Regions from separate parts of the Staphylococcus sp. FW104-15G4D genome, predicted to be linked through region 2. Evidence: riboswitches for the same ligand, from Rfam matches in the RefSeq annotation. Region 2 holds a riboswitch; the other holds the start of a gene.

Region 1 (6,321 bases), on a different contig from region 2:
ACATCATTTCCTAACCATTGTAAGAGATGTTTCATTGGCTGAACGAATGTATTAAAGAAGAATCCGTCCTGCTTTTCAGGTTTAGAGTAGTCACACCCTGCTAGAAAAACCATTATCCCTAAAAACAAAGGTAGTAACGCTTTTTTCTTCATTTTTCCACCTCTATTGTAATATTCACATAGGATTCATTTTATCATACTCATACTATAGTAGAAAACAAAAAGTGGAAAAATATATTGATTAATTAAAGTATTTACGAAAATGCTTAACAGTCTTGTCAATATTCTTACTTCTAGTTATTGCAGAAATTACTGAAACGCCATCAGCACAGGCTTCAGCAATTGGTTCAATATTTGTTTCATTAATACCACCTATTGCTACAATAGGTAATTCTCCAACATAATCTCGCAATTTTGTAATCATATGAGGACCAACAGGAGCGTTAGCATCATCTTTTGACGAAGTGGTATACATAGGCCCTACACCTATGTAATCCACTTGAGATAAATCCGATTGTTGATACTCATCTAAATTACCCACACTCAAACCTATAATTTTATTTCTAAACTGCATAGCAAAATCTTTAACTTCTTTATCATCCTGACCAACATGAACGCCATCAGCATCAATATCTTTTGCTAACTCTATATCGTCATTGACAATGAATGGTACGTGATATCTCTCGCATTTTCGTTTTAAATTTATTGCTAACTGTTTCTTCTCTTCACCTATTAAAGATGATGGGCCCTTTTCACGAAATTGATACATAGTGATTCCGGATTTCAAAGCCTCATCAAGTACTTGTTCAATGGTTCTATTTTCTGGTATATCTTGAGTTCCACAAATAAAATATACTTGTAATTGCTCTGAGCTAAACATATAAGATTAAACCTCTACTTTATGTACATATTTTTCAAATGTTGTCTCATCAATTTGATACATTTGATCGAGCAATTCTGGTAAAAATGATCCAGGGCCATGGACATGGTTTTTATTTTCAGCTAATTCTGCAGCAATATTGTACACACTAACCGCTTCAATTAACTGTTCAATTTCTGGTCGAGTATTTCTAAATAAGAAGCTTGCCACTACTCCTCCTAAAAGGCAACCTGCACCGGTAATTTTAGCTAGAAGAGGTGAGCCATTAGCAAGTTTAACAATTTGATTATTTTGTGCGACAACGTCTTCCTTACCTGTAATGACAATTGCTGTTTCGAGATTTTTATGGGCCTTTCTAGCAATTTCAACTGCATCAAGTGAACTATCACTATCTGTTCCTTTCATCGTAGTTTGAGAGTCAACAAGCGTAAGTAGTTCTGATGCGTTTCCCTTTATTACAGAAACTTCAATTTGTTCTAAAAATCTCTTACAAAATTGTTTTCTGTAAGAAGACGCGCCTACTGCCACTGGGTCGAAGACAATTGGCGTACCTTGTTCGTTAGCGATTCTCCCTATTTTCATAATACCTTCTTCATTATCATGAGTTAGTGTACCTATATTAATCACTAATGCACTTGCCACTTTGTAAAATTCTTCTGCTTCTTCAGGTGCTTCACTCATTGCTGGACTTGCTCCTAAACTAAGTAACCCGTTAGCTGTAAAATTTTTAACAACGTCATTGGTATAGCAAACAATAAGTGGATTTTCTGAACGTAATCTTTCTAAATTATTCATCATCTAAACCTACTTTCTTTAAATATGCAAAGTGATTCACTGGACCTCTCCCTTTACCAATTTCAGGCGTATGTTCAATACTCATTGAAATAAACGACTTAGCTTTTTCTACTGCTTGATGTATAGAACGACCTTTAGCTAGTTCTGCAGTGATTACTGCTGAAAATGTACAACCAGTTCCGTGTGTATGTTTAGTATCGAAGCGTTTATTTTCAAAAGTATAAACATCGTCCTTCGTAAATAAGAAATCTTTAGCGTTATTTAAATCAGCAGAATGACCACCTTTAATAACAACGCCTTTACTACCAATCTCATTGATAAAAATATCTCCTGCTTTGCGGATATTGTCTTCACTATCTATTTTCAAACCAGTAATTTCCTCTGCTTCAGGAATATTTGGTGTTACAACATCAGCTAAAGGTAATAAGGTAGTTTGTAAGTGAGATTTAGTATCATCGTCCATGAGTGAATCTCCACTCTTCGCCAACATAACAGGATCAATAACATAAGGAATATCTGAATACTTTTTCAAATAACTTTGTATCAGTTCCATTGTTTCTTTAGTCGCAATCATTCCTGTTTTTATAGCATGTGGTAATTCATCATCAAAAACACTATCAAGTTGCTCTTGTACCCAACTTGTTTCCAAATTATGAATGCTCTGAACACCTAGAGTATTTTGCGCGACAATGCTAGTGATTGCTGCCATACCGTATACGCCACATGAATGGAAAGATTTTAAATCAGCCATTACCCCTGCGCCACCAGTGGGATCTGTTCCAGCTATCGTTAATGCTATTTTAGGTTTATTCATGGTTTTCTCCTCCAAAATCCCATTTTTCATCGATATAAGCCATATTAAAGAAATGACGCTCATGTACTGTACTTTGCAAGAAGTTTTCTTTGATTTCTTGCTTTTCTTTGTCAGTACATTCTTCTGTTAAACGGTCCATCAATTGATCGAAAACATCAACAAGTGGATCCATTTCAGTACTATAAAAATCAAACCACTTTGCGGTAATTGAATCTTTATTTAATTTAGGATCTTTAATCGCACGCTTAGCTATAACTGCATAGACGTAAGGACAAGGTGCCATTGCAGCTATAGTGTATGCTGCATTTTCGTGAGCATAAGCATTATAATACATATGCTTAATATAGTGATCTCCACTTGGTGGCCAAACTTTTTCTTTAACAATTTCTTCATAAGATTCATTGATATAATCAGCCAGTACTTCATGTGCCTCTACTTCACCATCTAACATGAATTCAATCTGTTCAACTAAGAATTTTACATCTTGCATAGTGTGAACCTTTGGAATAAGTAAGGCATATAAGTTTGTAAATTCTTTTAAATATGATGCATCCGCTCTTAAATATTGACGTACTGCTTGTTTAGGTAAAGTCCCAACTAATAATTCTTGAATAAAGTTATCATTGTAAATTCTTTCAATAATTGGTTGAGCTTCTTCCCTTAATTCTTGTGAAAATTTCATTAAATAAGCCTCCTTGGATAATAAAAAAACTACTTTCCAACAATGAAAAGTAGCTAAATCTGGGCATAGCGATGCTTATTTGATAAAGACTACTTTCCTACGTTGGTACTAACCAAATCAGGTTATAAGGGTCTGAATCATATCATCTCAGCCTTGTGGCTCCCCTAGTAGTTAATATTTATTTAATTCAATAATTACATTATCAAACGACTCTCACTAAATCAATTAAATGTGCTTCTAAATAAAAAAACCATCTTCTCATATTGAGAAGATGGTTAATAATCATATATTTAAATTATGCAGTTACCCATTGGCTAGCGCCTGCAGTGTTGTATAATTTAACTGCTGCAGCGTCTTGTACGCTTTCAGGAGCGTTAGCTGGAGATTGACCTTTATATTGTTCTGGAGCTACTGAATCCCAAGTTGATTGTAAGAATTGGAATTTACCAGCTGCGCCAGTTGAAGGGTTGATAGCGTGGATGTCGCCACCTGATTCACGTTGAGCAATTTGTTTTAAGTGTGAATTTAAGTTTACTGATGAACCACTTGAAGCTTGGTTTGATGAAGCTTGACTACTTGCAGTGTTGTTAGTTGGTGCACTGTAAGAAGTAGTTGCTTTAGCTTGTGGTTGTTGAGTTTGCTCAGTTTGTGGAGCAGAAGTTTGTTCTGGTTGAGCTTGTTGAGCTTGGCTAGTTTGTTGTTGTGAACTTACTTGGGCAGCTGAAGTTTGGTTGCTTACATCTTGTTGTGGAGTAGCTTGACCATTTTGTGCATAGTTCCAGCTCCAGTGAGTACCATTTGATTCAAAGTGATAATTGAAACCATTGTAATCAAAGTTTACGTTATAAGCACCTTTTTGGATAGGGCTTTCGTTTAATGATTGGTCATTTGATTGAGCTTTTTGAGCTAATTCTGCTTTATCAACGTTTGTTGCTTCACTTGCGTGTGCGTCGTGTCCAGCATTACCTGCTACAACGCCTAATCCTACTGCTAATGATGATGCAATAATTGTCTTTTTCATTATTAAAAATCCTCCTAAAAGTGATTTGTTTTCTTAACTAATTTACAAGTACTACTCTAACATCTGTATAAACAGTGTAGGTTACAGTGAAATAAAAAAAACAAGCTCTTTTTTACACTCGAATTACAATGAATATTAAATATAATTGGAATTAAATTTCTACTCAAAACTGTCATGACAGTTTTGAGATTGTATCGATTCTTAAACAAGTTTGTAATATAATTGAAATCTGTCAGATAATTATAAGTTGATTGAATGATTGATGACTTAAATATTAAAAGCGACCTTACTTTAATATTGGCCGATCAAAGTAGGTCGCTTGAGTATAATTGAAAGAAAAGGATAATTTAATTTTTATTAAAAATAGGATGGAGTTTAGGGAGAGAATTAATTTTTAGATATTAATAATTTCAATGTCGTCTGAATGATAAGTGTCTTCATCGTATTGATTTTGAGAGAGGATTTCATTATGTTTAGTTTTTGGAGACATAAATTTAATTGTTTCTACATATAGTTCGGTTACAAAATGCGTTTGTCCTTCTTTTTCATATTTTCTTGAACGCATTTGTCCTGTTATACCTACTAATGTACCTTGACTAGTATATTTTTCGATATTGGTTGCTGTTTTGCCGAAAGCTTTACACAATAAATAATCACTTGATATTTCATTATTTTCATCTTTGTAATTTCTTTCAGTTGCTACACAAAATGTTGCGACCTTATTATCCTCCTTCTCATAAATTTGAGCATCTTTAGTCAACCTTCCTACTATTACTATTTTGTTTAACATGTGTCACCTCCTTCTTGTAATACATAATAATTGACGGGTTATAATTTGGTCAAAATTACAAATACCCTTAAAATGATAGCTATTTGTAGTATGTTTTTGATATATTTAAAGAAAATAATCATTAATTAAGTTCATAACTGCTTATAATTTAATTTATTGTATATTTAAAAAACAATTGGGATGTGAAATAATGAAAACATTTAAGGCTGTTCGGTTTCAAATTGTAAATGAGAATGGTGGCGTTTCAGAATATGAAATCGAAGATGGCGTTATTATAAATAAAGAAGGTAGTGGAACAGGCTGGTTACTTGAGATTGTTATTTCAAATGAGCACTATGAAACATTTAAAACATATATGGATGATAAACAATTATTAGATATTAGAGTAGTCATCACTAGACCTGCAAATGATCCAGCTTTATTTGATGCTACGGTTAAAAATGTCGCTAATTTTAAAAAATCAATGTCTGTTGTTTTTGAATGTCATATTTATACGTTACGACAAGTCTATGCCGAAAGCTTGCTAGAGGAATTGGTAGATGATGGTTTAACTGGTGAAGAGCTCAAGAAGACCTTTAATCGAATGATGCAATCTAAACCTAAACTAAAAGAAGAAAAATTCGAGAGAAATTAAATAAATAAAAAAAGGAGTGTAAAAGGAACTAATTCATTTTAATTAGTTCTTGATACACTCCTTTTATAATATGGAATAGTTTAAGCATCTTGAATAGCAAATATTAGTTCACAGCTACAAGCAAGTTGACCATCGACTGTAGCTTTCGCACTACCTTTACCTATTGGTCCTTTAATTTTAGTAATTTCTACTTCTAACATTAACGTATCACCAGGTGTCACTTGTTTTTTGAAACGACATTTATCAATACCAGCGAATAAAGCTATTTTACCTTTATTCTCTTCATTGTTTAACATCGCTACGGCTCCAGTTTGAGCTAGTGCTTCAGTTATTAATACACCTGGCATTACTGCGTATTCAGGAAAATGCCCTTGGAAAAATGGTTCATTACCAGAAACTTGCTTTAAACCCACGCAACGTTTTCCCTCTTCATATTCAACAACTCTATCAATTAATAAGAACGGTTGTCTATGAGGGATAATTTGTTTAATTTGATTATAGTCAAAAATTGTTTCCATTATATTAAACCTCCGAAATGTAAACTTTGATGTTTAAAAATGATTTAATCATTAATACGCTTAATATCTGCACCAAGGTCTTTTAATTTTCCGTGTAAATTTACATAACCTCGATCTAAATGCTTAAGTTCAGTAACTTGTGTAGTACCATCTGCAACTAAACCTGCTAAGATCAATGCTGCTGCAGC
Region 2 (6,321 bases):
TAGGGCGTTGCGGTTATTAAATTCAAGAAATGTAAAGAATAAAATAACAGCTCCACAGAACAACTCAACATACATTGGTTTAATCCATTTTGGCTTTCTCATCCAATTAGGAATATCATCTTCTTGAATATCTACAATATTTTTAACTTTTTCCTTAAATTTATCTCTTTTAGCTCTTATTTTATCTAAATCTACACTTCTTCTAGTCTTACGTGCATATTCTGTTGTCTTATCTTGTAGTTGTTTTAAGTGAACTTTAGTTTGATTAGATACGTTTCCTTTATTTGTTCTAGAAAGTTCAGGTTCTTCCTCGCCTAACTCTTCTTTAGTTAATGGTAATGATCGTCTTAAGAATAAGAAATTCCATATAGACATCTGTCCTAATAACCACATAATAATGAAGAATGTGTTCACACTTAAAATATCTATAGATTCAATTTCATTCGCATCTATACGTCCGTATAAAGAAATTTGTGTAATTAAATAACTAATACCATATGTCACGATAATCCACATATAATGACTTTTACGATTATTTTTATTTAATTCATCTTTATAAACAATGTATCCGATGTGAACGATGAACGGTATAATAAACACAATTGCGAAGAAACCATAAACTTGAGTCATTAATATTAGTGTAATAATAAAATACATAATACCAATAACTAAGAAGAAAATGGATATGTCATAGTCATATTTAATAGTTCTGAATAAAGTATGACCTAAAAGCATAACTAAGATACCAAACAAAATAATAATAATGGCACTTATAACTGGGAAACTACCTATAAACCTACTCATCACTTTTATAATTTCAGCGAAGAATGCATTAAGAAATTCCCATACATTATGTACATGAGTATTAACTTTTTTATCACCATTAAATTGTTTAATCAATGGTAAGTTAATTAGAATGATGAGACCTGTGAAAAGTGAAACGATACCGATAATGTAGCTAAATATGATCTCGGTGTGTTTCCTAAGAAAAGACATACTGTTCACCTCAAACGTTATTATATATGAAGATTTTCTAATTGTCTTTAAATTAACCATGAAATACGTCTATAGACCTATTAGGGTTTATCTATAGAATAACGGGGTAAAGTTGTTGTGTAAACAATTATTCCTATTTAAGGGGTGGAAATACTATGGGAAAAGAAGAATTCGAAAAGAAATCTGCTGAAAAAGCTAAAGAGGCAGAAGAAAAACTAAAAGAACAAAATGAAGAAAAAACTGATGATATTGAACAAACGAAAAAAGATGTACAAGATACATTAGATTAATTACTATAAATATTTGCCATTGAAAAGCTCTCAAAGTTTATACTTTGAGAGCTTTTTATAAAAACTTTATTAACTTATTTATCCATATCCTCAAAATCCTCAAACTACCTTGACAATACAATAGAAAAATCATACATTTAATTTAAATTAAAATATCGACGCACTAGGGGTGTATATTTACTGAGATGAGGAAATCCTCAAACCCTTCGAACCTGATCTAGCTAGATACTAGCGTAGGAAAGTGTAGTTAACTATAGAATCTGATGAACTTACTTCATTAAGATATATCTTCTGACGCACAACTTTCCTAGGGAGGGTTGTGCGTTTTTTTAGGAGGAGACACAATGTCAAAAGGTTTAAAACTATCAGAAATACTTGTAACTGTATTAATATCTGTAGTCTTCGCAATCATCTATAACTTATGGTGGTTCTTCTACAATATTACACAAGTTGCTGGTATTCACTTAGAGCAGCTTACATATGGTGTTTGGTTTATGGCAGCAGTTGTTTGCTACTTAATTATTCCAAAACCAGGTATCGCAATCTTAGCTGAACTAGCTGCAGGGGCTGGCGAAACAATTGTCATGGGTAAATTTGATATACCTACAATTATCTATGCTTTATTACAAGGTGTAGCATGCGAAATTATCTTCGCAATTTTTAAATATCAATCTCGTTCTGCAGCAGTAGCAATGCTTGCTGGTTTGGTCACTGCACTGGCCACTTTCCCAGTAGATTATTTTTACGGTTACTTAAATGAAGTCGCGGGATGGAACTTATTCTTATTCATTCTATTCCGATCAATTAGCGGAATTGTTATCACAGGATTAGTGTCCTATTGGCTTGTTAGAGCACTTGATAAAACGGGAGTTACTAAACTCTTTAGACCAGCTTCTAAACATGACTACGATAACCTATAAGGGGATTTTTTAATTGTTAAAAGTAAAAAATTTACGCTTGAAATACCCTAACGGGGATAGAAAAATTTTTGATAACTTAAATATAGAGATTAATGATAAGGAAAAAGTGCTTTTACTCGGCCCATCAGGGTCGGGTAAAAGCACATTACTTAATGTACTAAGTGGTATTGTTCCTAATTTAATTGAACTACCAATGAAATATGATGAATTACATGTCGATCATCAAAGTGGTGTCATTTTCCAAAATCCTGATACACAATTCTGTATGCCTAAAGTATATGAAGAGTTAGCTTTTGTGTTAGAGAACCGCAAAATCCCTCGTAGTGAAATGGATAATGAAATTAAAAAAGCACTTGAATCTGTAAATCTTAAAGTCTCTGACCAAACTTATGTAAATCAACTAAGCGGAGGTATGAAGCAGAAGTTAGCTATCGTAGAAACCATTTTACAAAGAGCGGAAACCTTATTCTTAGATGAACCAACTGCTATGTTAGATGTTCAAGCAACTGAGGATTTATGGAAGAAATTAATAGAATTGTGGGATGAACAAACAGTATTAATCGTCGAACATAAGGTTGAACATATTTGGCAACATGTCGATCGCGTACTACTAATGAATTATGAAGGAAAAATCATAGCTGATGATACTCCTCAACACATTCTTAATGACTACGAACATTTATTAACTGAGTATGGCGTGTGGCATCCTAAAGCCTGGAATTATGCGCCACGTCCTATTAAACTAGATATTCAACCTTCCAATAGTTTATTTGAATTTCAACAAGGCCAAATCGTACGTGGTAAACAAACGCTCTTCTCTGTTGATGACTTTGAATTACATAAAGGAGAATGGCTAACTATAACAGGAGAAAATGGTGCTGGTAAAACATCTTTGCTCGAATCAATACTTCAATTAATAAAATATAAAGGTCGAATGACTTATAATAATGAAGAACTGAAAAAGATTAAACAAGCAGCAAAACACATGTATCTCGTGTATCAAAATCCAGAATTACAATTTATTACGAATTCAGTTTATGATGAAGTTTACATTCATTATAACCATTTAGACCCTGAAAATGCTGAACAAGAAACTATTCAATTGCTTAAATTACTTCATCTAGATCAGGTTAAAAATCATCATCCCTTTGAAATATCAACGGGACAAAAACGCCGATTAAGCGTAGCAACTGCCCTTAGTTCAAAGGCAGAAATTGTATTGTTAGATGAACCTACATTTGGTTTAGATAGTCATAATACGTTCCAACTTATTAAACTTTTTCAAGAACGCGTTAAACAAGGGCAAACAATAGTTATGGTCACACATGATTCGGAAATCATTCGTCGATATCCAACACGTCGTTTACATGTTGAAGATGGAATACTTAAAGAGATTGAAGGTGAGCACGTTGTTTGAAAGATGGAAGAAACGTCACACCTTTGTTGATGATGTAAATATTATAACGAAATTAATACTAGGAATCGCACTTTTTTTCTTTATTATCTTCATTCATAATTTCGATTTTATGATTTATATCGTGTTACTCATGTTTATTTTCTTACTATTATTTAATGGTACAGAATTTAAAATTACAGGTATATTCATACTAGTTACCACCCTATTCGCCTTACTATCCTCATTATTTATGATACTTTATGGTGATGGTGAGCATATGTTAGTTAAATTTGGAATCGTTCAAATTAGTGAAGAAAGTATAGTACGAGGCTTACATCTCTCTTTAAGAACAATCACAGTATCAATGTTCGGGATTCTTATAGCATTAACATCTCAAATAGTTATGATTTTTTATAGTTTAATGCAACATCTAAAAATCAAACCCAAAATTGCCTATGCCTTCATGGCAGCAATACGAATGGTTCCTTTAATTATAAGTTCATTAATCCAATTGAGACGCTCATTAAAAATGAGATACCAAATGATTGATGCCTCAAATTATAAAGGACTAAAAAGATTAAATCATTTAGTTATTCCATTATTGAGTCAAAACATACGACGTGCACATCAACTCTCAGTTGCTATGGAATCTAAAGGTTTTAAAGATGGCCCTAGAACGTATTACTACGAGACACCTTTCTCATATAAAGATGTAGTATTTATTGTTTGTGTGTTAATGATTATTGGTCTATCTTTCATACTATCAGGCTATTTACCATTAACTGGCATTCATGATGTACGTTTTGGAAAATTAGGATAAAAATTTCACTATATTTAATAAAGTTTAATCAATTAAATGATAGACATTAAAAAGGAGATGCAACATTTATTGTGCATCTCCTTTTTTACTATTTTATTGCTTTATTGCCTATATCATTACGATAGAAAAGATTATCGCTTTTAATTTTTTCAGCGTTGTTATATGCAGCAGCTTGTGCATCCTTAACCGTAGCTCCTTCACCAATGGCTAGGATCACACGACCACCAGCATTAACAAAATGGTCTCTCTCTTTCTTTAAACCACTAACAAAATAATGAGAATCTGGGTCGAAACCACTAACTTTATATCCTTTATCATATGATCCTGGATACCCTTTAGATGCTAACATGACTCCTACAACTGCTTCATCTTTCCATTTAAAATGAATTGGTTGACGTTGTTCTAAATCAATAATATGTTGCATTAAATCACTTTCTAAACGCGTGAGTAACACTTGCGCTTCTGGATCACCAAATCTTGCATTGAACTCTATCACTTTAGGACCCTCTTTTGTTAAAATAGCACCAATATAGAGCAAGCCAAAGAAATGATACCCTTCTTTACTCATCGCTTGAGCAATAGGTTGAGCAATGCGCTCATTGGTTTGATGAAGTACATCCTCACTAATATGCGGAACAGGACAATATGCCCCCATGCCTCCAGTATTAGGACCTTCATCATTATCATAAGCACGTTTATGATCCTGAGCGATACAATCAAAAGGAACTGCATAATCACCATTAACAAATGTCATTAATGAAAACTCTTCACCCTCTAAAAAGCTCTCAAAAACCACTTGCCCTTGCTCTTTAGTGTAAAGCGTTTCTACACCTTCGATAGCTTCATCTCGGGTTTTGGCAATTATTACTCCTTTCCCAGCTGCTAAACCATCCTTCTTAATAACTACCGGCAATTCACACGTTTTAACATACGTTAGCGCGTCAGATCGATTCGTTACTTCTTTATAATCTGCAGTAGGAATGTCATACTTCTCCATAAGTTGTTTCGCAAAGAGCTTCGAACCCTCAATTTGAGCAGCAGCTTGCCCTGGGCCAAACACTTTTATTCCTTGTTGTCTAAGTAAATCTCCTAGGCCATCAATTAATGGTTGTTCAGGTCCTATGACCACCCAGTCAATGTTATTATTTATAGCGAAATCTATTATCTCTTGATGACTTGACTCGGCTATTTCATTATGAATTTCAGCAACGTTAACCATTGCTTCATTACCTGGTATAGCATAGACCTTTTCAACGAGTGAGGATTGATTAATTTTAGAAGCTAATGCGTGTTCACGTCCACCTGCTCCGATAACTAAAACTTTCATAAGTTTACTCCTTTCTTTAAGTAAAACTTAGTGCTTAAAGTGACGCATTCCAGTCATAACCATTGTGATACCATATTTATTAGCCATATCAATAGATTCTTGATCTTTAATAGAGCCACCAGGTTGAATAATGGCTTTAATACCATGTTCTGCCGCATATTCTACTGTATCCCCCATTGGGAAGAAACCATCAGAAATTAGCGCAACATTATCATTAATTTCAATTGCTCTCTCGATAGCAATTTTAGCTGAACCTACGCGATTCATTTGCCCTGCACCTATACCAACAGTTTGTTTATCATTACTTAGAATCACAGCGTTACTTTTTACAGAACTTACAACTTTCCATCCTAATAACATTGCTTCCCACTGTGATTCAGTTGGACGTACTTCAGTAGCAACAGTCATGTCTTCACGAGTGACATCCTTATTATCTTTATCTTGCACTAAATAACCACCAGAAACAGAAACAAATTCTTGTTCAGCGTTATCAATGGTCATATCTATTTCAAGTAAACGTATATTTTTCTTTTGAGTTAAAATTTCAAGTGCTTCTTCAGTAAATTTAGGAG

What was found. Region 2 has a riboswitch for thiamine pyrophosphate ahead of AC3WQX_RS02640 (ECF transporter S component). Riboswitches for the same ligand answer to the same signal wherever they lie in the genome.
Region 1: another riboswitch for thiamine pyrophosphate. It lies ahead of tenA (thiaminase II); the one in region 2 lies ahead of AC3WQX_RS02640 (ECF transporter S component).

What each region holds. Positions count from the first base shown of each region.
Region 1 is NZ_JBYTCH010000005.1:60,421-66,741, reverse strand. Features, by position in the region: gene yidC (membrane protein insertase YidC) at 1-152, opposite strand, end outside; gene thiE (thiamine phosphate synthase) at 241-879, opposite strand; gene thiM (hydroxyethylthiazole kinase) at 886-1,674, opposite strand; gene thiD (bifunctional hydroxymethylpyrimidine kinase/phosphomethylpyrimidine kinase) at 1,667-2,488, opposite strand; gene tenA (thiaminase II) at 2,481-3,170, opposite strand; TPP riboswitch at 3,248-3,346, opposite strand; gene AC3WQX_RS11300 (transglycosylase family protein) at 3,466-4,191, opposite strand; gene AC3WQX_RS11295 (single-stranded DNA-binding protein) at 4,586-4,981, opposite strand; gene AC3WQX_RS11290 (YwpF-like family protein) at 5,172-5,615, shown strand; gene fabZ (3-hydroxyacyl-ACP dehydratase FabZ) at 5,696-6,133, opposite strand; gene murA (UDP-N-acetylglucosamine 1-carboxyvinyltransferase) at 6,178-6,321, opposite strand, start outside.
Region 2 is NZ_JBYTCH010000001.1:506,683-513,003, reverse strand. Features, by position in the region: gene auxA (lipoteichoic acid stability factor AuxA) at 1-996, opposite strand, end outside; gene graF (glycopeptide resistance-associated protein GraF) at 1,152-1,286, shown strand; TPP riboswitch at 1,442-1,543, shown strand; gene AC3WQX_RS02640 (ECF transporter S component) at 1,631-2,206, shown strand; gene AC3WQX_RS02635 (ABC transporter ATP-binding protein) at 2,220-3,623, shown strand; gene AC3WQX_RS02630 (energy-coupling factor transporter transmembrane component T family protein) at 3,616-4,422, shown strand; gene purD (phosphoribosylamine--glycine ligase) at 4,511-5,749, opposite strand; gene purH (bifunctional phosphoribosylaminoimidazolecarboxamide formyltransferase/IMP cyclohydrolase) at 5,777-6,321, opposite strand, start outside.